DNA from 2 places in the Variovorax sp. EBFNA2 genome. Region 2 is predicted to be linked to the other one. Evidence: predicted binding sites of a transcription regulator. Region 2 holds the regulator's gene; the other holds the start of a gene.
The links. Region 2 encodes NrdR, which represses ribonucleotide reductase genes. Its sites were predicted from a motif close to CACNANATNTNGTG; they were not measured.
Positions count from the first base shown of each region.

Region 1: RZE79_RS04390 (ribonucleoside-diphosphate reductase subunit alpha) is a predicted target of NrdR. The motif match lies at 6,308-6,321, and genes of this name have one in related genera.

Region 1 covers NZ_CP138496.1:975,329-986,790, forward strand. Annotated here, with positions in the region: gene RZE79_RS04370 (zinc-ribbon and DUF3426 domain-containing protein) at 1-65, shown strand, start outside; gene RZE79_RS04375 (carbohydrate kinase family protein) at 124-1,026, shown strand; gene RZE79_RS04380 (histone H1-like DNA-binding protein) at 1,142-1,702, opposite strand; gene RZE79_RS04385 (ribonucleotide-diphosphate reductase subunit beta) at 1,902-3,092, opposite strand; gene RZE79_RS04390 (ribonucleoside-diphosphate reductase subunit alpha) at 3,313-6,225, opposite strand; gene ampD (1,6-anhydro-N-acetylmuramyl-L-alanine amidase AmpD) at 6,574-7,191, opposite strand; gene RZE79_RS04400 (sigma-54 dependent transcriptional regulator) at 7,178-8,728, opposite strand; gene RZE79_RS04405 (histidine kinase dimerization/phospho-acceptor domain-containing protein) at 8,734-10,431, opposite strand; gene RZE79_RS04410 (PP0621 family protein) at 10,428-10,685, opposite strand; gene RZE79_RS04415 (inner membrane protein YpjD) at 10,682-11,462, opposite strand, start outside.
Region 2 covers NZ_CP138496.1:2,859,573-2,871,034, forward strand. Annotated here, with positions in the region: gene RZE79_RS13295 (M48 family metalloprotease) at 1-178, opposite strand, end outside; gene tolA (cell envelope integrity protein TolA) at 282-1,208, opposite strand; gene RZE79_RS13305 (biopolymer transporter ExbD) at 1,212-1,649, opposite strand; gene tolQ (protein TolQ) at 1,684-2,406, opposite strand; gene ybgC (tol-pal system-associated acyl-CoA thioesterase) at 2,403-2,861, opposite strand; gene RZE79_RS13320 (pyridoxal phosphate-dependent aminotransferase) at 2,858-4,045, opposite strand; gene nusB (transcription antitermination factor NusB) at 4,042-4,572, opposite strand; gene ribH (6,7-dimethyl-8-ribityllumazine synthase) at 4,569-5,030, opposite strand; gene ribBA (bifunctional 3,4-dihydroxy-2-butanone-4-phosphate synthase/GTP cyclohydrolase II) at 5,037-6,191, opposite strand; gene RZE79_RS13340 (riboflavin synthase) at 6,188-6,853, opposite strand; gene ribD (bifunctional diaminohydroxyphosphoribosylaminopyrimidine deaminase/5-amino-6-(5-phosphoribosylamino)uracil reductase RibD) at 6,940-8,070, opposite strand; gene nrdR (transcriptional regulator NrdR) at 8,129-8,572, opposite strand; gene glyA (serine hydroxymethyltransferase) at 8,609-9,853, opposite strand; ZMP/ZTP riboswitch at 9,892-10,018, opposite strand; gene RZE79_RS13360 (lytic transglycosylase domain-containing protein) at 10,068-10,928, opposite strand.

The DNA of each region.
Region 1 (11,462 bases), 1.9 Mb from region 2:
CGGCCAGCGAAGCAGCGGCGCTGCCGCCGATCGCGGGCTACCGCGTCGAAGCTTTCTATCCCTGAGCGGAGCGCCGACACGCGCGCCGTTCGTTCCCTTTTTCATCCAACCTACGGTCCACCCATGGCAGCAGTGATTTGCGGTTCCCTCGCGTTCGACACCATCATGACTTTCGAGGGCCGGTTCGCCGACCAGATCCTTCCGGACCAGCTGCACATCCTGAATGTGTCGTTCCTGGTGCCGGGCCTGCGTCGTGACTTCGGCGGCTGTGCCGGCAACATTGCCTACAGCCTCAACGCACTCGGCGGCACGGCGCTGCCGATGGCCACGCTGGGCAGCGACGGTGCCGACTACGCCGAACGCATGCGCACGCTGGGCATCAGCACGGAGTTCGTGCGTCAGCTCGACGACACGTTCACCGCGCAGGCGATGATCATGAACGACACGGACAACAACCAGATCACGGCGTTCCACCCCGGCGCGATGCAGCAGGCGCACGTCACGAAGGTGGTGGCGCGCGAAGACATCAAGCTCGGCATCATCGCGCCCGACGGCCGCGACGCGATGCTGCAGCACGCCGAGCAATTCGCCGCCGCCGGCATTCCCTTCGTGTTCGATCCGGGCCAGGGCCTTCCGATGTTCGACGGCGACGCGCTGCGTCACTTCATCGAGCTCGCGAGCTGGGTCGTGGTCAACGACTACGAAGGCAAGATGCTGGCGCAGCGCACCGGATGGAGCCTGGCCGAGATCTCGCAGCGCGTGCGTGGTCTTGTGGTCACGCTGGCCGCCGAAGGCTGCGAGGTGTGGACGAACGGCGAGCGCGAGCACGTGCCCGGCGTGGTGCCCGCAGCGGTGATCGAGCCCACGGGTTGCGGCGACGCATGGCGCGGCGGCCTGCTGTACGGCCTGGAAAAGGAATGGCCGCTGGCCCGCTGCGCAGCCCTCGGCAATCGCATCGGCGCGCTCAAGATTGCGCAACGCGGACCGCAGAACTACCAGATCGATCGCGCGACGCTCGACCTGTGATTCGCTGACGTGCCTGCATCGCTTCGGCGATACGGCAAATAGCGGGCGCCCATGAAAAAAGCCCGGCACCTTGCGGTGCCGGGCTTTGTGCCTTTCAGGGCCGCTGAGAATTCACTCAGGGCTTGCTGGCCGTCGGAAACGGCCAGGCTGCCTGGGGATTCAGCGTCGTTTGCGCCGCAGGGGCAGGCGCTACGGCAGCCTTCGCAGGCGCGGCGGCCTTCTTGGCAGCAGGCTTCTTGGCAGCAGCGGCAGGCTTGGCAGCGGGCTTTTTCGCGGCTTTCTTGGCGGCTGCCTTTTTGGCAGGAGCCTTCTTGGCGGCAGCCTTCTTCGCAGGGGCCTTCTTGGCAGCAGCCTTCTTGGCAGGCGCCTTCTTCGCTACGGCCTTCTTGGCTGGCGCCTTCTTGGCGGCGGCCTTCTTTGCCGGAGCCTTCTTGGCAGCGGCCTTCTTCGCCGGTGCAGCCTTCTTCGCTACGACCTTCTTGGCTGCAACCTTCTTGGCCGCGACCTTCTTTGCCGGAGCCTTCTTCGCTACGACCTTCTTGGCGACAGCCTTCTTAGCCGGAGCCTTCTTGGCAGCGACCTTCTTTGCCGGAGCCTTCTTCGCGGCGACAGCCTTCTTTGCCGGAGCCTTCTTTGCAGCGACCTTCTTGGTCGGCGCTTTCTTTGCAGTTGCCATTTCTATTTCTCCTTGATCAAGTTGAAAAAATCAACCTATTGAAGCACTCCACGCGCGTTGGGAGCGTGAAGTGATTCATGGCGTTGGAATCTGAGCTCCAGCACCATGAACACCTGAGCCCTCGTCCATGCCGCGCTCTGTGGCGCAGTCGGTGGCAAGGGCAATTCTTGAATTCATGAATTGTTGTGTATCGAAAAATTCAATCCCAGGAGAGCGCACCACCCGACTGGTACTCGATCACGCGGGTTTCGAAAAAGTTGCGCTCTTTCTTCAGGTCAATCATTTCGCTCATCCAGGGGAACGGGTTTTCCTCGTTCGGGAAGAGCGTTTCGAGGCCGATCTGCTGCGCGCGCCGGTTGGCGATGTAGCGCAGGTAGCCCTTGAACATGGAGGCGTTCATGCCGAGCACGCCGCGCGGCATGGTGTCTTCGGCGTATTTGTATTCGAGCTCGACGGCCTTCATGAAGAGGTCCTTGATCTCGGCCTTGAACTCTGCAGTCCACAGGCCGGGATTCTCGAGCTTGAGCTGGTTGATCAGGTCGATGCCGAAATTGCAGTGCATCGACTCGTCGCGCAGGATGTACTGGTACTGCTCGGCGGCGCCGGTCATCTTGTTCTGGCGGCCCAGCGCAAGGATCTGCGTGAAGCCGACGTAGAAGAAGAGGCCTTCCATCAGGCAGGCGAACACGATGAGCGACTTGAGCAGCGTCTGGTCGGTCTCGTGCGTGCCGGTCTTGAAGAGCGGGTCGCTGATGGCGTCGATGAACGGGAGCAGGAACTGGTCCTTCTCGCGGATCGATTGCACTTCGTTGTAGGCGTTGAAGATCTCGCTCTCGTCCAGGCCGAGCGACTCGACGATGTACTGGTACGCGTGCGTGTGGATCGCTTCCTCGAAGGCCTGGCGCAGCAGGAACTGGCGGCACTCGGGGGCCGTGATGTGGCGGTAGGTGCCCAGCACGATGTTGTTGGCGGCCAGCGAGTCGGCGGTCACGAAGAAGCCGAGGTTGCGCTTGACGATGCGGCGTTCGTCTTCGGTCAGGCCGTTCGGGTCTTTCCACAACGCGATGTCGCGCGTCATGTTCACTTCCTGCGGCATCCAGTGGTTGGCGCAGGTGGCGAGGTACTTTTCCCAGGCCCACTTGTACTTGAACGGCACCAACTGGTTGACGTCGGTCTGGCCGTTGATGATGCGCTTGTCGGAAGCCTTGACGCGCTGGCCTGCAGCGGCGGCCACCGGTGCGGTGGCAGTGGTGGGTTGTGCAAGCGACGAAGTCGGAGCGGCGACCGCGCGACCTGCGGAAGAACCGCTGGTCGATGCGTGGTGCTGCTGCAATCCTTGTTGCATATCCTTTGGTAAGGAGGGCTTGACTTCTTCGTCCCAGGTCAACATAGAAAAATCCAATGCGCAATTATCGGAGCAACGATGTGAGTTGCAAAGTGCTCGTTCACATCGTGCGCCATTTATGGGGTTGTTATGTTGCTCGCATGCATCGCGCGACGTCAGTCAATGCCTTGATTGATTGAACGTCGCGCGCTTTTCGCTTTCGCTTTTGCGAGCACCTCGCTGATCGATCGAAGCGTCTTTTTTTCAATGACGCTTCACTTGCACATCACTGGCAGGCTTCGCAGGTCGGATCGTCGACACCGCAGAACGCGATGTCGGTGGCGGGCATCGCGCTCATCTGTGCCTTCGCTGCAGCAGCGGCGGCTTCGAGTGCACTCATGCCCGAGGGTGCGTCGTTGCCCGACGACACCGCGTTGAGACGGCCCGATTGCACCGTCGACTTTTCAGCGTGCGTCGCGCTCTGCGTGCGCAGGTAGTACGTGGTCTTCAGGCCGCGCAGCCACGCGAGCTTGTAGGTGTCGTCGAGCTTCTTGCCCGAGGCGCCGGCCATGTAGATGTTCAGCGACTGCGCCTGGTCGATCCACTTCTGGCGACGTGCGGCGGCTTCCACCAGCCACGTGGTTTCCACTTCGAACGCGGTGGCGTACAGCGCCTTCACGTCTTGCGGCACGCGGTCGATGGGACGCAGCGAACCGTCGAAGTGCTTCAGGTCCATGACCATCACGTCGTCCCACAGGCCCAGGCGCTTCAGGTCGCGCACCAGGTAGTGGTTGATGACGGTGAATTCGCCCGACAGGTTCGACTTGACCGACAGGTTGCCGAAGCAGGGTTCGATGGAAGCATCCACGCCGATGATGTTCGAGATGGTCGCGGTCGGGGCGATCGCCACGCAGTTCGAATTGCGCATGCCGTCGGCCTTGATCTTGGCGCGCAGCGTGTCCCAGTCGAGGGTGGCCGAACGGTCCACTTCGACGTAGCCGCCGCGGGCCTTCTCGAGCAGGTCGAGCGAGTCGATCGGCAGGATGCCCTTGTCCCACAGCGAGCCCTTGTAGCTCGAGTACTTGCCGCGTTCCTTGGCCAGCTCGGTCGAGGCCCAGTAGGCGTGGTAGCAGATGGCTTCCATCGACTCGTCGGCGAACTGCACGGCTTCCTGCGAAGCGTAGGGAATGCGCAGTTCGTACAGCGCGTCCTGGAAGCCCATGAGGCCCAGGCCGACCGGACGGTGGCGCAGGTTGGAGTCGCGCGCCTTCTTCACGGCGTAGTAGTTGATGTCGATCACGTTGTCGAGCATGCGCATCGCCGTGGAGATCGTCTTCTTCAGCTTTTCCTGGTCGACCTTGCCGTCCTTCAGATGCTGCAGCAGGTTCACGGAACCCAGGTTGCACACGGCGGTTTCGGTGTCGCTGGTGTTCAGCGTGATCTCGGTGCACAGGTTAGACGAGTGCACGACACCGGCGTGCTGCTGCGGCGAGCGCACGTTGCAGGCGTCCTTGAACGTGATCCAGGGATGGCCGGTCTCGAACAGCATCGTGAGCATCTTGCGCCACAGGTCCGACGCCTGGAGGGTGCGCGCGGGCTTGATCTCGCCGCGGGCGGCCTTCTCTTCGTAGGCGACGTAGGCCTTTTCGAAGTCGGCGCCGAACAGGTCGTGCAGGTCAGGCACGTTCGACGGCGAGAACAGCGTCCAGGTGCCCTTTTCCATCACGCGGCGCATGAAGAGGTCGGGGATCCAGTTGGCGGTGTTCATGTCGTGCGTGCGGCGGCGGTCGTCGCCGGTGTTCTTGCGCAGCTCCAGGAACTCCTCGATGTCGAGGTGCCAGGTTTCCAGGTAGGTGCAGACGGCGCCCTTGCGCTTGCCGCCCTGGTTCACGGCCACGGCCGTGTCGTTCACCACCTTCAGGAAGGGCACCACGCCCTGCGATTCGCCGTTGGTGCCCTTGATGTGGCTGCCCAGCGCGCGCACGCGGGTCCAGTCGTTGCCCAGGCCGCCGGCGAACTTCGACAGCAGCGCGTTTTCCTTGATCGACTCGTAGATGCCGTCCAGGTCGTCGGGCACGGTGGTCAGGTAGCAGCTGGACAGCTGCGAGCGCAGCGTGCCGGCGTTGAACAGCGTGGGCGTGCTCGACATGAAGTCGAACGACGACAGCACTTCGTAGAACTCGATGGCGCGGGCTTCGCGGTCGATTTCGCCAAGCGACAGGCCCATGGCCACGCGCATGAAGAAGGCCTGCGGCAGCTCGATGCGGGTCTTGCGCACGTGCAGGAAGTAGCGGTCGTACAGCGTCTGCAGGCCGAGGTAGTCGAACTGGTTGTCGCGCTCGGCCTTCAGGGCGGCGCCCAGGCGGGGCAGGTCGTACTGCAGCAGCTTCTCGTCGAGCAGCTCGTTCTCGACGCCCTTCTTGATGAACTGCGGGAAGTAATCGGCGTAGGCGGTGGCGCGCTCGACCGGCATCACTTCGCGGCCGATGATCTCCTTGAAGATCGTGTGCAGCAGCAGGCGCGCGGTGGCGAAGGTGTAGTCGGGGTCCTTCTCGATCAGCGTGCGGGCGGCCAGGATGGAGGCCTTGTAGACCTCGTCCAGCGGCACGCCGTCGTACAGGTTGCGCATCGTCTCGGCGACGATGGGGGCCGCGGTGATGCTGTCGCCCAGGTTTTCGCAGGCCGATTCGATCAGGCCCTTGAGCTCGTTCAGGTCGAGCGCCACGCGCTCGCCGTTGTCGAGCACGTGCAGCACCGGCGCGGTGGGCAGGTCTTGCTCGACTTGCTTGGAGCGTTCCTGCGTGCGGCGTTCGCGGTACAGCACGTAGGCACGCGCGATTTCGTGGTGGCCGCCACGCATCAGGCCGAGCTCGACCTGGTCCTGCACGTCTTCGATGTGGAAGGTGCCGCCGCCCGGACGCGAACGCACCATGGCGCGGATCACGCCTTGCGTGAGCGTGTCGACCGTCTCGCGCACGCTGGCCGAAGCCGCGCCCTGGGTGCCATGCACGGCCAGGAAGGCCTTCATCATGGCGATGGCGATCTTGTTCGGTTCGAAGGGAACGACGGCGCCGTTGCGGCGAATGATCTGGTAGTGGGCGAGGTTCTGACCGGTGGGCGAGCCCGCAGTGTCTTGTTGCTGCTGCGGCGTCGCGGGGACGGCGCGGGGGGTCGACGGGGTGTTCAGTGCAGTTTGCATTCGCTTCCTCTCGGTTGTGCAATTCTTGTTGGTTGGCAAGGCCTCGCGGGCCTTGCGTCGGCGTTGTTGCCGAACGGGAAGACACTATATCTAGGGTGTCGGCGCCCTACAAGCCACTACAGGTAGTGTTTTCCTCTGGGGCGGTCCCTGCGGAAATTGCTCCGCACTCAGCGCATCGCCAGCGATGCCGCGTGAATACTGGACCATGGTGGCGCAACCCACGCGGGGCGCGGCTTGCAAGGCGATTTGGGCCTGCAGGCCGCATGGTTGCTGCGTCGCGTGCCTGCGCTTACGAGATTGCTGCGCTGCGAGAGCGGCGCATCGCGGGCCACGGAGCGATTGAAAAAATTAGCGCGCCACCACCTGCTCGGGAAACATCTGTGGATTCCAGCCGAGCTGTTCGCGCAGCAGGCGCCAGTCGAAACCGGCGCCGGGGTCCTGCTTGCGGCCGGGCGCGATGTGCTCGTGGCCGGCGATGTGGGCGATGGCGCAGTGCTGCGCGAGCGCGGCGCAGAGGCTGGCCAGCGTTTCGTACTGCGCCTCTTCGAAGCGCTCGCCCTCGAGGCCTTCGAGCTCGATGCCGACGGAGTCGTCGTTGCAGTTGGTGCGTCCGCGCCACGACGACACACCGGCATGCCAGGCGCGGTCGTCGCAGCTCACGAATTGCCAGAGCTCGCCGTTGCGCCGCACATAGAAATGCGAGGACACCTCGAGCCCGCGGATCGACTGGAAGTACGGGTGCGCGTCCCAGTCGAGCCGGTTGGTGAAGAGCTGCTGCACCGCGTCGCCGCCGTACTCGCCCGGCGGCAGGCTGATCGAGTGCAGCACGATCAGGTCGGTCTGCGCGCCGACGGGGCGCGGGCCGAAGTTGGGCGAGGGCAGGGCCTTGGCGAAGCGGTACCAGCCGGCGCGCCAGAGTCCGTCGTCGCCGGTCGGTGGATTGGCGAGGCCGTCAGTCGTCGGCATGCGCGGTGGCGCCGTCGTCGCCGTTGGGCGTGGAGATGCCCAAGCGCGCGATGCGGTAGCGGATCTGGCGCAGGCTCATGCCCAGCCGCGCGGCGGCGGCCGTGCGGTTGAAGCCGCTTTCGTGCAGCGCGCGCACGAGGATCTCGCGCTCCTGCTGGTCGAGCCAGGCTTGCAGATCGGAAGGCAGCGGCGGCGGTGCGGGCTTGGGCTCGACGGCTGGTGCCGGTGCGGGCGCCGCAACAGCGGCGGTCGCCGCCTCGGTCGGCACGATCGATTCGGTGCGAGGCGCCACCGGCATCGCACCCATGAGGTCGATGTGCAGCTCGTCGCCGTCGTTCAGCGCCACGGCGCGGTGCAGCAGGTTCTCGAGTTCGCGCACGTTGCCGTCGAGCGGGTGCTGGGCCAGGCGCTGCAGCAGCGCGTCGGACAGGCGCGGCGCCGGCAGGCCCCCGTCTTGCGCGATGCGTGCGAGCAGCGCGGTGCACAGGGCGGGCAGGTCTTCGCGGCGCTCGCGCAGCGCGGGCACCGCGATCTCGATCACGTTGAGGCGGTAGAACAGGTCTTGCCGGAAGCGGCCGGCCAGCACTTCGGCGTGCAGATCCTTGTGGGTGGCGCTCACGATGCGCACGTCGACCGCGTCTTCCTGCGTCGAGCCGATGGCGCGCACGCTGCGTTCCTGGATGGCGCGCAGCAGCTTCGACTGCATGGCCAGCGGCAGGTCGCCGATCTCGTCGAGAAACAGCGTGCCGTCGCGCGCCGCCTGGAAGTAGCCGTCGCGGTCTTGCGACGAGCCGGTGTACGAGCCCTTCTTGGCGCCGAAGAACTCGGCCTCGAGCAGGTTCTCGGGAATGGCGCCGCAGTTCACCGCAACGAACGGGCCGTCGCTGCGCTGGCTGCAGCCGTGCACGGCGCGCGCGACCAGCTCCTTGCCGGTGCCCGATTCGCCGCGCACCAGCACGGGCGCCATGCCGCGCGCCACCTTGGCGATGCGCGACTTGACGAGGCGCATCGGCTCGGAGTCGCCGACCAGCCGGTCGAGCGCGGTGGCGCCGCTGCGCGTCACGGCCAGTGCGTCGGGGCGTTCGCCGCTGCGGCCGGCGGCTTGCGGCGCGGGCTTCTGCGGCACGACCACCGCGGCGCGGTTGGCCTGCACGGCCGACGCGACCACCGCGCGGAACTGCTTCAGGTCGACCGGCTTCGTGAGGTAGTCGAAGGCGCCGGCCTTCAGCGCCTCGACCGCGTTCTCGGCCGAGCCGTAGGCGGTCATGACCACGCAACGCTCGCTGCGCTGGTCCTTCTGGATGCGGTGGATGATCTCCATGCCTTCGCCGTCGGGCAGCCGCATGTCGGTGATCACGGCGTCGAAGCGGCCGGCCTCGAGGTGCTGCCAGGCTTCGGACACGCTGCCCGCGGCCTCCACCCGGTAGCCTTCGCGCAGCAGCGTGAGTTCGTAGAGCGTGCGCAGGTCGGGCTCGTCGTCGATGACGAGGATCTGCGCGGGGCGCGAGGCGGCGGCGGAGGGCGGGAGGGAGCTCACGGCCGCTATTGTGTCAGCCGGTTTTCGCTCGGTGCGAAGCTGACGAAGAATTCATTGCCCTCGGGGCCGCCCGGCACCAGCGCGCGCCGTTCGTAGCCGATGGTCGCGCCGTGGCGCCGGCACAGCTCGCGGCACAGGAACAGGCCCAGGCCGCTGGAGCGGCTCTCGGACGAGAAGAAGGGTTCGAACAGGTGGCGCTGCACCGCCGGTTCCAGCGGTGCACCATCGCTCCACACCAGCAACGCGGCGCGCTGCACGCCGGCTCGCTGCAAGGTGGTGATGACCTGGATCGCGCCCTCGCGCTGGCTCGCGTAGCGCGCCGCGTTGTCCAGCAGGTTCACCAGCAGGCGGCGCAGGTGCTCGGCCTCGAAGCGCACCTCGCTGCCCGGCGCGTCGAGCGCGATGCGCACGCCCTTGCGCTGCGTCTGGCGCACCCATTCCTCGGCCAGGATCTGCGCGGCCGGGTCGAGCACCAGTTGTTCGCCCAGCGACAGCACGCGCTGCTGGCGCGCGCGCGAGACGTCGAGCACGTCGTCCACGATGCGCGCCAGGCGCTGCGCGTTGTGCTGCACCATGTCGGTCAGCTTGCGGTGCGCCGGGTCGGTCAGGTCTTCGCTGAGCAGCGCGCTGGCCTGCGCGATGGCGGCCAGCGGGTTGCGGATTTCATGCGCCACCGCGGCCGACATGCGGCCCATCGCGGCGAGCTTTTCGGTGCGGATGCGGGCTTCGAGCTCGCGCAGGTCCTGCAGGAACATCACGCACAGGCTGTCGGCGCGCCGGTCGTCGGTGGGCGTGAGCCGGGTGCGCACGCGCACCTCGCGCGCCGCGCCGCGTGCCTGCGCCACCGGGATTTCTTCGGTCTGCGGCGCGCGCCGCGCGAAGGTCTGGCGCGCCAGCGCGGCCAGCGCATGCCAGGCCGGCTGGGTGTGCAGCGGGAACGGCAGCGCCAGTTGCGCCAGGCCCTGGCCGAGGATGGCGTCGGCCGCCGGGTTGACCGCATGCACCAGTCCTTCGGCGTCGATCACGAGCACGCCTTCGCTGAGCGTTTCGATCACGAGGTCGTTGACCTGCGCCTGCATCTGCGCATGGCTGCGGCTGCGTTGCGCCACCGCCTCTTCGCGCGCCAGCCGGCGTGCCAGCTCGTGCGCGAGCAGCGCCACCACGAACAGGCCGGTGCCGGTGAGGGCGGCCTGCACGAAGCGCGCAGACGGGTCGTTGGGTTGCTGCAGCCAGTGCCAGCCGGCGTCGGCCAGCAGCAGCAGCGTCACGGTGGCCGTGGTGCCCAGGCCGACGAGCAGGGTGCCGAGCACCGCGCTCATCAACACCGGCAGCGCGAACAGCGGCGTGTAGTTGACGCTGCCGCCCTGCAGCACCTGCAAGGCGCTGAAGATGCCCAGGTCGACCCCGATGGTCAGCAGCCAGAGCGTCGAGAAGCCGCGGATCGGCGGTTCGAAGTGCGCGTAGCGCATCTCCAGCCAGGCCAGCACGAGGTAGCCGCCCGACAGCACGATCGGCAGCGGCTGCACGGCCTGTCCGATGGCGAAAGCCACGCCCTGCAGCAGCACCAGCACCAGCGCCACGAAACAGCGTGCCGCCATGAAGCCGCGCCACAGCCGCAGCAGGGCGGTGCTGTCGCCGGCGCCCAGGTCGAGCACGTCCCAGTCGGTGGCCGGCTCGCCGCGCGACCGGCGCAACGAACTCATGAGGCGGCGCCGGCCTGACGGTGCGCGGCGCTGCAGTACACCGCGCCGTCCGGCCCGGGGAGTGCGTCGGCCGCGGGCAGGTGCAGCCCGCAGTGGGCGCAGCGCACCATGGCTTGCGGCGGGCCGACGGCCGGTGTGCGTTGCTGCGCCTTCCTGGCGCGTTCCTGTTGGGCGTCGCGCATCTCTTCGCGCCGGTTCTTGCGCCAGAGCCAGATCGCGACCCACACCACCGCGAGGACGAGCAGGTACTTCATGCCGGCAGGCGCGTCAGCACGACTTCGAGCACGAAGCGCGAGCCCACGTAGGCCAGCAGCAGCAGCGCGGCGCCTGCGTACAGCACGCGTCGCGCGGTGCGTCCGCGCCAGCCGAAGCGCGCGCGCCCGGTCAGCAGCACCGCGAAGCTGAGCCAGGCGAGCACCGAGAAGATGGTCTTGTGGTCCCACTTCCAGGCGCGGCCGGCGGCGCCGTAGAGCTGTTCGCTGAACAGCAGGCCGGCCAGCAGCGTGGCCGACAGCAGCACGAAGCCCGCGGTGACGAAACGGAAGGTGAGGCGTTCCAGCGTGAGCAGCGGCACGCCGGCCTGTGCATCGGCACTGGCGAGGCGGATCTGCTTTTCGGCCCGCGTGATCAGCCAGGCGTGCACCACGGCGGCGCCGAACAGACCATACGAAGCGATGCCCAGCGCCAGGTGCAGCGGCAGCCACGGCGAGGCGCTGACATGCAGCGGCGTGCCGGGGAACAGCAGCGCCAGCAGCACGGCGGCCGCGCCCAGCCAGGCCAGCGCGCGGCGTGCCTTCAGTTGCGGGTACAGGCGGCTTTCGACCGCGTAGACCGTGAGCACCAGCCACGCCGTGACCGACAGCGCCGGCGCAAAACCGAAGCGAGGGTCGCCGCCGACCAACCCATGGCCGAGCACCGCGGCATGCAGAAGCCATGCGATGCCGAGCGCCCATTGGGTGGTCTGGCGGCTGAGCCGCGCACCGGCGGCAGCGGCAAAACCGTAGGCCGCCGCGGTGGCGATGCCCAGCGCC
Region 2 (11,462 bases):
GGTAGGCGCTGCGCAGCAACTCGGCGCGCATGGCGGCCGTGTGTTCTTCGCGCGCTTCTGCGGAGGCGGCCCAGCGCCAGGCCTCGGGTTCGTTCGCCTGAAGGTGAGCGGCCAGCGCCTGCTGGTAGGGCAGCGGCGTCAGGTCTTGGAGGCGAACGGCAGGGAAAGAGTCGACCATGTCAGGAGCGCCAGCAACAATGAGTTGCTGACGATCCTAAACGAGCGGGTGGTGTCGCTAGCAATCACCCACGATGTGGGTGATTGCGGCCCCAGCGCTTGGATCAGCGCTTGGGCTTGAGCGTGACGATGAGCGACGGGAAGATGCGCCCGTCGTTGTCGCGCGGCAGCTTGTCGGTCTTGCGAAGGCCGCGCTCGGCGGCTTCGTCCCACTCGGGCAGGCCACTCGACTTGGTCAGCTTGATTCCGACGATAGTGCCGTCAGGCGCCATGTTCACCAAGAACTCGGCCACCGGGTTGCCGTTCACGAGTTCGGGGTCGCGGAACGTGATGTTGGGCCGTACCGCTTCATTAACGCGCGCGCCGTAGCCACTCGACGGGCCGGTGGTGCGCAGGGCATTGCCCTTGGCGTCTTCGTTGCCGCTGGCACCGGCCATGCCCTGCATCCGCTTGAGCGTCGCGGCGCGGTCGGCAGCCGCCTGCTTGGCGGCCGCTTCAGCCTTCTTCGCTTCGGCCTGCTTGGCCTCGGCTTCCTGCTGCTTCTTCTGGTCGGCCAGTTTCTTCTGCTGCTCTTTCTTGCGCTCGGCTTCGTCTTCGGCGCGCTCCTTGGCCTCGAGCTCTTTCTTCTTTTGTTGCTGCTGGCGCTGCTGCTCGAGCTCGCGCTCCTTTTGCGCTTTCTGTTCCTTGAGCTTCTTCTCGCGCTCCAGCGCGATGTCGGGCGCAGGCGCCGGCGCCGGCTCGGGCGGCTTGACGGCCGGGGGAGGCGGTGGGGGCGGCGCGGGTGCGGGCGGCGGTGGTGCGGGCACGGGGGCCGGCGGCTCCGGCACCGACAGGCGCGGGGCGGCCTGCATCACCGTGGTCGACCACAGCTCGGCATCGACCGCGCCGTCGTCGGCTTCGCTGCGCCAGCGCACACCCCAGGTGAGGGCGGCGATCAGCAGCGCGTGGGCAATGAGCGCGAGCACCACCGCGCGGGGCGTGCCGCGTTGCGGTGGCGGCGCGAACTCGGGGCGATCCAGGGCGAGCGACATGCCTTATTTGCCGCCCGTGGTCGTGACCGACAGCCCCACGCGCTCGATGCCGCTGCGCTTGAGCTGGTTCATCGCCTTCACGACGGTTTCGTACTTCACCGACTTGTCGGCACTGATGACCACGGGGCGCTGGGCGTCGCCGCCTTGCGCGGCCTTGGCCGCCGAGCCGATCTGCGTCATGGGAATCGACGCGCCGCCGGTGCCGGTGGACGAATCTTTTTTGATCTGCACTTCGTCGTCGCTCTTGATGACGATCTCGATGGGCTTGTCGGGCTGCTTGTTGGCACGATCGACCGTCGGCAGGTTGATCACGCTCGGCGTGATGAGCGGCGCGGTGACCATGAAGATGATCAGCAGCACCAGCATCACGTCGATGAACGGGACCATGTTGATCTCGTTGATCGTGCGGCGGCCGCGGCCCCGGGATGAAACGGCGGGCATGTCGTCGCGTCCTTTGTCTTGTGCGCGCCGCTGCTTAGCGGTTCGCGGCGGTGACCGAGGCGGCGGGCGTCACGGCGCCGGGGTTGGCCGAGAGGTTGCGCTGCAGGATGTTGGAGAACTCTTCGATGTAGGTCTCCAGGGCGATGGCGATCTTGTCGATCTCGCGCGCGAAGCGGTTGTAGCCGACCACCGCGGGAATGGCGGCGAACAGGCCGATGGCGGTGGCCACCAGTGCTTCGGCAATGCCGGGCGCCACGGTGGCCAGCGTCACCTGCGTGAGGGCGGCCAGGCCGGTGAAGGCATGCATGATCCCCCAGACCGTGCCAAAGAGGCCCACATACGGCGACACCGAACCGACGGTGGCCAGGAACGACAGGTTCTGCTCGGCCGCATCCAGCTCGCGCTGGAAGCTCGCGCGCATCGCGCGGCGGGCGCCATCGAGCAGCGTGGGTGCATCGGTCACGTGGCGCTCGCGCAGCTTCTGGTACTCGCGCATGCCGGAGGCAAAGATGCGCTCCATGGGGCCGGCGAACTTGGCGTTCTGTGCCGCCGAGGCGAACAGCTCGTTCAGGCTGGTGCCCGACCAGAACTCGCGCTCGAAGTCTTCATTGAGCACACGGATGCGCTTGAGGGAAAAGTACTTGCGGATGATGGCGGCCCAGCTGGCGACCGACACGATCACCAGGAGCAGCACGACCAGTTGCACCACGAAGCTGGCGTGGAGCAGGAGATTGATGATGGAGAGATCTTGGTTCATGGCTTGAAAGGTTGAGTCATGGAGCCGCTGGAGTGCTCGAGGGTTCCCGAAACTTGGGCCGGAATGCGCGCAGGGCGCAAGGTGGCGGCGTCCACCCAGCCGATGCGGATCGTGCCTTCGCACAGCAAGACCGGTGCCGCGGCCCCGGTGCGCTCCTGCTCTGTTTTTGATAGCACGCGCTGACCGATTATCAACGACGCAGTGCCCAATTGTCGGAGCTCGGCTGTAACCAGCAGTTCGTCGTCTAGCCGCGAGGGCCGGTGGTATTTGAGCTGCGTTTCGCTCACCACGAACTGGCCGCCGGTGGCTTCCTTGAGCTTGCGCTGCTCGACGCCCAGGGAACGTAGCCACTCGGTGCGACCGCGCTCCATGAACTTCAGGTAGTTGGCGTAGAACACGATGCCGCCGGCATCGGTGTCTTCCCAGTAAACGCGGATCGGAAACTCGAAACTCATTGCGCGATCATGGCCCGCAGGCGCTCGACCGATTCCTGCAGGTGCGCCATCGAACTGGCGGTGGAGAAGCGCACGAACTTCGCGGTCTCGGCGGTGCCGAAGTCGCGGCCGGGCGTGACGGCAACGTGGGCGCGCTTCATGGTCTCGAAGGCGAAGTCCCAGCTGCCGGAGATGCCGAGTTTGTCGGCCACGCTCGTGCAGTCGGCCCAGGCGTAGAAGGCACCGTCGGGCACCACGGGCACATTCAGGCCGAGCGCATTCAGTTGCGGAATGAACCAGTCGCGGCGCGCCTTGAACTCGGCGCGGCGGCGTTCGTACTCGGCGATGCTCTCGGCCTCGAAGCAGGCCAGCGCGGCGTACTGCGACACCGTGCTCGCGCAGATGAAGAGGTTCTGCGCCAGGCGCTCGACCACCGGCACCAGCACCTCGGGCACCACCAGCCAGCCGAGGCGCCAGCCGGTCATGTTGAAGTACTTGCTGAAGCTGTTGATGCTGATGACGTTGTCGTCGATGGCCAGTGCCGTCTGCCCGAAGGCATCGTCGTACGACAGGCCCAGGTAGATCTCGTCGATCAGCGTGATGCCGCCGCGTTGCGACACCACCTCGTGGATGCGGCGCAGCTCTTCGGGCGCGATCGAGGTGCCGGTCGGGTTCGACGGCGAGGCCAGCAGCACGCCGCGCGTCTTGTCGGTCCAGGCGGCTTCGACCTTGGCGGCGGTGAGCTGAAAGCGCTCTTCGGCCGTTGTCGGCACCAGCACGGCCTTGCCGTCTGCAGCGCTCACGAAGTGGCGGTTGCAGGGGTAGCTCGGGTCGGGCATCAGGATCTCGTCGCCCGATTCGATCAGCGCGAGGCAGGCCAGCTGCAACGCGGCCGAGGCGCCGGCCGTGACGACGATGCGGCGGGCCGGCACGTCGACGTTGAAGCGTTGCTTGTACCAGCCACTGATGCGTTCGCGCAGGTGGTCCAGGCCGGTGGCCTGCGTGTACTGCGTGGCGCCGGCGCGCACGGCGCGGGCGGCAGCTTCCTGCACCAGGGGCGGGGCGGTGAAGTCAGGCTCGCCGATGTTCAGGAAGATCATCGGACGGTCGGTGTGTGCCACTTCGCGGGCCAGCACACCAGCGGCCTTGGCGACCTCCATCACGTAAAACGGTTCGATGCGCTGCGCGCGCGTCGAGATCCTCATGGGCGCGCCTTGCCCGACGCCCGGTCGGCTTCGACTTCGAGCGGACGCAGCTGCGGCGCCAGGCCGTTGAGCACGGCGTTCACGTACTTGTGGCCGTCGGTGCCGCCGAATTCCTTGGCGAGTTCGATGCACTCGTTGAGCACCACGCGCCAGGGCACGTCGGGGCAGTTCTGGAACTCGTACACGCCGATCCACATCACGGCGTGCTCGATGGGCGAGATTTCCGTGAACTTGCGGTCCAGCAGCGGCAGGATCAGCGCGTCGAGTTGCTCGGCGCCGTTGATCGAGCCGTGCAGCAACGCGTCGTAGTGCGCCGCGTCGGCCTTGTGGAAGCCCGCGAGGTCGCGCGTGAAGTGGTCGATGTCGGTCGGGTCGTTGCGGCCCACCAGGTGCTGGTAAAGCGCCTGCAGCGCGAACTCGCGCGCGCGGCTGCGGTTCGACTTGGCCGCGGCCTTGCGAACGCCCGTGCTCGTGAGGCCGGTGCGCGACTGGCGGGATTTGGCGGACTTGGAGGTGTCTTCGGTCATGAAAGGGTGGCCAGCAGTTGTGCCATCTCGACCGCCACCTGGGCTGCGTCGCGGCCCTTGTCGGTCTGGCGGGCGACGGCCTGTTCGAGGTTTTCGGTCGTGAGGATCGCGTTGGCGATGGGCAGGCGGTAGTCGAGCGCGACGCGGCTCACGCTCGCGCCCGATTCGTTGGCCACCAGTTCGAAGTGGTAGGTCTCGCCGCGGATGATGCAGCCCAGCGCCACGAGCGCGTGGTAGCCGCCGCGCTCGGCGAGCGCTTGCAGCGCCACCGGCACTTCGAGCGCGCCAGGCACCTGCACGTGATGGATGTCGGACGCAGCCACGCCGAGCGCTTCGAGTTCCGACAGGCAGGCCGTGGCCAGCGCGTCGGTGATGTCGGCGTTGAAGCGGGCCTGCACGATGCCGATGCGCAGGCCTTTGCCGTTGAGCGTGGTCGCGCCCTTGTTTGAACCTTGCATGGTCGTTCAGTCTTTCGTGAGGTAACCGGCGATTTCGAGGCCGAAGCCGGCGGCCATGCTCGGCATGCGACGCGGCGCGCCGAGCAGGTTCATCTTGTGCACACCGCATTCGCGCAGGATCTGCGCGCCGATGCCGTAGTTGCGCAGATCCATGCGGCCGCGCTCGGGCGCCTGCGCAGGGCGCGCGGTGCCGTCGAACTGCGACAGCAGCTCGGCCGCGCTTTCGCCGCAGTTCAGCAGCACGGCCACGCCCTTGCCTTCGTTCGCGATGTGCGAAAGGCTGGCGTCCAGGCTCCAGGAGTGCATCGGGCGGTTGACTTCGAGCGCGTCGAGCACCGACAGCGGCTCGTGCACGCGCACCGACACCGTGTCTTCGGGCGCCCACTGGCCGCGCACCAGTGCCAGGTGCACGCCGCGGCTGGGCTTGTCGATGAAGGCGTGGGCCGTGAAGGCGCCCCAGTTGGTCTGGATCTCGCGGCAGCCGACTTTTTCGACCAGCGATTCGACGCGGCTGCGGTGCTCGATGAGCGCGGCGATGGTGCCGATCTTGAGGCCGTGCTCGGCCGCGAAGATCTGCAGGTCGGGCAGGCGGGCCATCGTGCCGTCTTCGTTCATCACTTCGCAGATCACCGAGGCGGGCGAGCAGCCGGCCATGGCGGCGAGGTCGCAGCCGGCTTCGGTGTGGCCGGCGCGCATGAGCACGCCGCCGTCCACCGCCTGCAGCGGAAAGATGTGGCCGGGCTGCACCAGGTCGGCGGCCACGGCGTTGCGTGCCACGGCGGCCTGCACGGTGCGGGCGCGATCGGCGGCCGAAATGCCGGTGGTCACGCCTTCGGCCGCTTCGATGGAGACGGTGAACGCGGTCGAATGCTTGGCGCCGTTGCGCTGGACCATCGGCGGCAGCTGCAGCCGCTCGCACATCTCGCGCGAGAGCGTGAGGCAGATCAGGCCGCGCGCATGGCGTGCCATGAAGTTGATGGATTCGGCGGTGATGTGGTCGGCCGCGATGACGATGTCGCCTTCGTTCTCGCGGTCTTCCTCGTCCACGAGGATGACCATGCGGCCGGCGGCCAGCTCGGCCACGATGTCTTCGACCGGGGAGATCGGTGCGGGCGCCCGGTCGGCGCGGGAGGCGCCGATCGGCGTGACGGAGGCGTTCATTCGGCGGTGTCCTTGGAATACGTGGAAGTCTGGGGCACCAGGACGCCGGCCTGGAGCATGCGCTCCACGTAGCGCGCCACGGTGTCGATTTCGAGGTTGACCTTCGAGCCGGCCGACAGGCCGCCGAGGGAGGTGTTGTCCACGGTGTGCGGGATCAGGTTGATGCTGATCTCGGCGCCGCCTTCGATGTCGCTCACGCTGTTGACCGTGAGGCTCACGCCGTTGATGGTGATCGATCCCTTGTAGGCCAGGAAGCGTGCGAGCGCGGGCGGTGCGACCACGCGCAGCTCCCAGCTTTCGCCGACCGGCGCGAAGAAGCTGACGGTGCCGATGCCGTCCACGTGGCCCGAGACGATGTGGCCGCCGAGGCGGTCGCTCGCGCGCAGGGCCTTCTCGAGGTTGATGCGGCTGCCTTCGTCGGTCAGGCCGGCCGTCTTGTCGAGGGACTCCGCGGAAATGTCGATGGTGAATTGCCCGCGTTCAGGTGCGAGCGTGGTGACCGTCATGCAGGCGCCGTTGAGCGCGATGCTGTCGCCGAGCCCGACGTCGTCGAGGTAGCCGTCGGGCACCTCGATGCTGAGTCGCTTGCCGTAGGAGGAGGAGGTGCCGAGGTCGTGGATGGCGGCGATGCGCCCCACGCCGGTGATGATTCCGGTGAACATTCGCACATTTTCGCAGACATCGAGGGGTCTTCGGCCCGAAGGGCCGGTTTGCGGCAACGAATGTGCCGCGCCGCAGCGGCGGCGGCTCAGAAGCGGTCGCGGCCGGCGACGCGCGCGACGATGCGCAGGTCGGGCCCGAGCATGTCCACCGACTTGAACTCGAGCGGCAGCGCGCCCGCGAGCGACGTGAGCGGACCCTCGGCATGCAGGTGGCTGGCGATGTCGAGCCCGCTGCCGATCAGCTTGGGCGCCAGGTACACCAGCATTTCGTCGACGCAGCCTTCGCGCAGCAGCGAGCCGTTGAGCTTGTGGCCCGATTCGACGTGCAGCTCGTTGACGCCGCGCGCCGCGAGGTCCTTGAGCATCGCGGGCAGGTCGACCTTGCCGTGCAGGTTGGGCAGGCAGGTGATGGTGGCGCCGCGGGCTTCGAGCGCGGCCGCCTTTTCTTCGTTGTGCCGGCTGGCAGCGTAGATCCAGACAGCGCGGCCAGCTATGAAAATGTGAGCGTCGGGCGAGGTCTGGAGGTGGCTGTCGACCACGATGAGGTGGGGCTGGCGCGGTGTGTCGACCAGGCGCACGTCCAGGCGCGGATTGTCTTCGAGCAGCGTGCCGACGCCAGTCAGCACCGCGCCCGTGCGGGCCCGCCAGGCATGGCCGTCGGTGCGCGCGGCCTCGCCGGTGATCCACTGGCTCACGCCGTTCTGCAGGCCGGTGCGGCCGTCGAGCGAGGCGGCAATCTTCATCCGAACCCAGGGTTGCTGGCGGACCATGCGGCTGAAGAAGCCGATGTTGAGTTCGCGGGATTCGTCTGCACCCGGTCCGACCTCGACCTCGATGCCCGCCGCACGCAGGCGCGCGAAACCCTGTCCCGCCACGAGCGGATTCGGATCGGCCAGCGAGGCCACGACGCGGCACACACCGGCGGCGATGAGTGCGTCGCAGCAGGGGCCGGTGCGGCCGTGGTGCGAGCAGGGTTCGAGCGTGACGTAGGCGGTGGCGCCCGCGGTCGAATGGCCCTGGGCCTGCGCGTCACGCAGCGCCATCACTTCGGCGTGCGGGCCGCCGGCCTGTTGGGTGTGGCCCCGGCCGATCACGCGGCCATCGGCGTCGCACAGCACGCAACCCACGCGTGGGTTCGGGTCGGTCAGGCGGATCGCGGAGGCGGCGAGCCGCAGTGCGGTCGCGATGTGGGACGCGTCGTGTTCGGAAGGGGGCATGAGAGCGGAGCGGGAAAAAGGCGAGGGCGGCGCGAGGCGGCGCTTCGTTCGCACCTTCTTAGATATCGCGCAGCAACTGCCGGAACTCGTCCACGTCCTCGAAGCTGCGGTACACCGAGGCAAAGCGCACGTAGGCGACCTTGTCGAGTTTCTTGAGTTCGCGCATCACGAGTTCGCCGACCTTGGTCGAATCGATTTCGCGCAGGCCGCTGGCCAGCAGCTTCTGCTCGATGCGCAGCAGGGCGTTGTCGATCTGCTCGATGCTCACGGGGCGCTTGCGCAGCGCCAGCATCATCGAGGCGCGGACCTTGGTCGAGTCGAAGTCGGCGCGGCTGCCGTCCTTCTTGACCACGACGGGGAAATTGACGTCCGGGCGCTCATACGTGGTGAAGCGCTTGTCGCAGGCGCTGCACTGGCGGCGCCTGCGGACGAAGTCGGCGTCTTCCGAAACGCGGGTCTCGACGACCTGCGTTTCGAGATGACCGCAAAAAGGGCATTTCATGCGGCCAGTGCTTCTCTTCTTCTGTTGCTTACGAAATCAACGGTAGACAGGGAAGCGGCTCGTCAAGGCATGGACCTTGGCGCGCACCGCGTCGATGTTCGCCGCGTCGCGCGGGTTCTCGAGCACGTCGGCCACCAGGTTCGCCGTGATGCGGGCCTCTTCGTCCTTGAAGCCGCGCGTGGTCATGGCGGGAGTGCCGATGCGCACGCCGCTGGTGACCATCGGCTTTTCCGGGTCGTTGGGGATCGCGTTCTTGTTGATCGTCATGTGGGCGGCGCCCAGCACGGCTTCGGCTTCCTTGCCGGTGATGCCCTTGGCGCGCAGGTCGACCAGCATGACGTGGCTCTCGGTGCGTCCGCTCACGATGCGCAGGCCGCGCTCGGTGAGGGTGTCGGCCACGATCTGGGCGTTCTTGACCACCTGTTGCTGGTAGGCCTTGAACTCGGGCGTCATGGCTTCCTTGAACGCGACGGCCTTGGCGGCGATCACGTGCATCAGCGGGCCGCCTTGCAGGCCGGGGAAGATGGCGCTGTTGATGGCTTTTTCGTGCTGCGACTTCATCAAAATGATGCCGCCGCGCGGGCCACGCAGGCTCTTGTGCGTGGTCGAGGTCACGATGTCGGCGTGCGGCACCGGGTTGGGGTACACGCCCGCGGCCACGAGGCCGGCGTAGTGGGCGATGTCGACCATGAAGATCGCGCCGACGTCCTTGGCGACCTTGGCGAAACGTTCGAAGTCGATGTGCAGCGAGTAGGCCGAGGCGCCCGCAATGATCAGCTTGGGCATGTGCTCATGCGCCTTGCGTTCCATCGCGTCGTAGTCGATGGCTTCGTTGGCGTCCAGGCCGTAGCTCACCACGTTGAACCACTTGCCGCTCATGTTGAGCGGCATGCCGTGGGTCAGGTGGCCGCCTTCGGCCAGGCTCATGCCCATGATGGTGTCGCCGGGCTTCAGGAAGGCGAGCATCACGGCTTCGTTGGCCGAGGCGCCGCAATGCGGCTGCACGTTGGCGGCATCGGCGCCGAAGATCTGCTTGACGCGGTCGATGGCCAGTTGCTCGGCCACGTCGACGTGCTCGCAGCCGCCGTAGTAGCGCTTGCCCGGGTAGCCTTCGGCGTACTTGTTAGTGAGCTGCGAGCCCTGGGCCTGCATGACGGCCGGCGAGGCGTAGTTCTCGCTGGCGATCAGCTCGATGTGGTGTTCCTGGCGCGCGTTTTCGGCTTGAATCGCGGCCCAGATTTCGGGATCGGTCTGTTCGACCAGGATGTTGCGGTGGTACATGGCAGTCCTTTGAAGACGAGGTCCTTGTTCAACCAAACAAGGGCTGCCCAGGCGAACGGCTGAACGCCTGTTGTGGTCAGGCGGCACGCTTCCCAGTGGTATTCCACGTCAGCGCGTGGCACCTTTTTCAGGGTGCTGCGCCTATCGCCAGTCGCGTACAGGCCGAGTGTAGCGCAGGCCCGGAGGCTTCCGGGCCTGTAGGGTTGGCAAGGCCTCAGGAAACAGCGGAGAGCAGGGCGACCTTGGCCGGCTCGCTGCCGGTGGCAGGCTCTTCGCCTGCCGGCTTGGCGGGGGCCACGACGGGAATCGGCTGCGCGCGCGCCGTGGTCGGCGGCGGCACGGCGATCGTCGACGGCGCACGGCCGGCGGCGACCTGGCGCAGGCGCTCGTGCTCGGCCAGCACCTTGGCGGCATAGCCACCGTCGTCGTCGAGGTTGGCGGCGCCCACGTAGTAGCGCAGGCCGCCTTCGAGCGAGCCGGCACGGGCGATGCATTCCTGCAGCACCTTCACGCCGACGCGCATGTTGGTCACGGGGTCGAAGGCGGTGAGCGTGCCGCCCGCGCTTTCGTACTTGTCGCCGTGCACGCGGGTCATGACCTGCATCAGGCCCTGGGCGCCGACGTGGCTCTGGGCGAACGGATTGAAGCTGGACTCGATGGCCATGATGGCCAGGATCAGCGTCGGGTCGAGCTTGGTGCGCTTGCCGATCTGGTAAGCCTCGGAGACCAGCACGCTCAGCGGCTCGGCCGCGACGCGGTACTTCTTGCTGAGCCAGTAGGCCACCGCCGCTTGCTGCTTGGGCAGATCGTCGGGGCTCGCGGCCGTGGTGCGCTCGATGGCGGTCGGCTCGAGGTCGGTGGCTTCGGGCGCGGGCTTGCGCGACTCCAGCCAGCCCATCAGTTGTTCCTCGCCGGTCTTGCGCAGGTCGGGACGCGCCACGAGGGCGAGGGCCGCGAACACGATGGCCAGACCGACCAGTGCAAACCCGTTGTGGGTGATTTCAAAAAAGCCGTCTGCCACATCGGACACGAAGGTCCGTAGCCCGCGGGCTGTGGCATCAAACGCCTTGCTCATCGCTTTTTTTCCTTTCTGTGCGGCACCTGGCATGCAGCGCCGGAAGGGCGATGGATGAAGGCAGCGGCGCTTGGATTGGTATGTACGAATCAGGCTCCGCGCATGGAGGGGTGGGGGTGGGAGCGCGGCGGCCTGATCACGCCGGTGGAATTCGGCAGCGGATTCAGGGAGGCCCTGCTGCGTCCGGCAGCGAGGGCAGGCGGATTCTAGCGTGGCTAAATACACGGTCAAGCATAAGGATTTGGTTTCATATGTTAATAAGTGATTGAAGAATCCCCTCGTCCTAGGGGCGAGCCAGGGGGCGCGCCTACGGGAAATCCCTTGGAAAAAGACATTTGCAAAGGAAGGGAGGGACGCCTAATCTGAACGGGCCTGAGGTTTCAGGCGTTTTTCCGAAGTCAGGCAGTCCGAGGTGCAAGTCAAGGACTCGAACGATGGAGGACTCCACGGCGGCAATCTCTTGCTGCCAGCACGGTGGGAACCATTACTTCCGGTCGTGCGAATCGATGGCATGGGTTTTGGGCCCGCCATCAA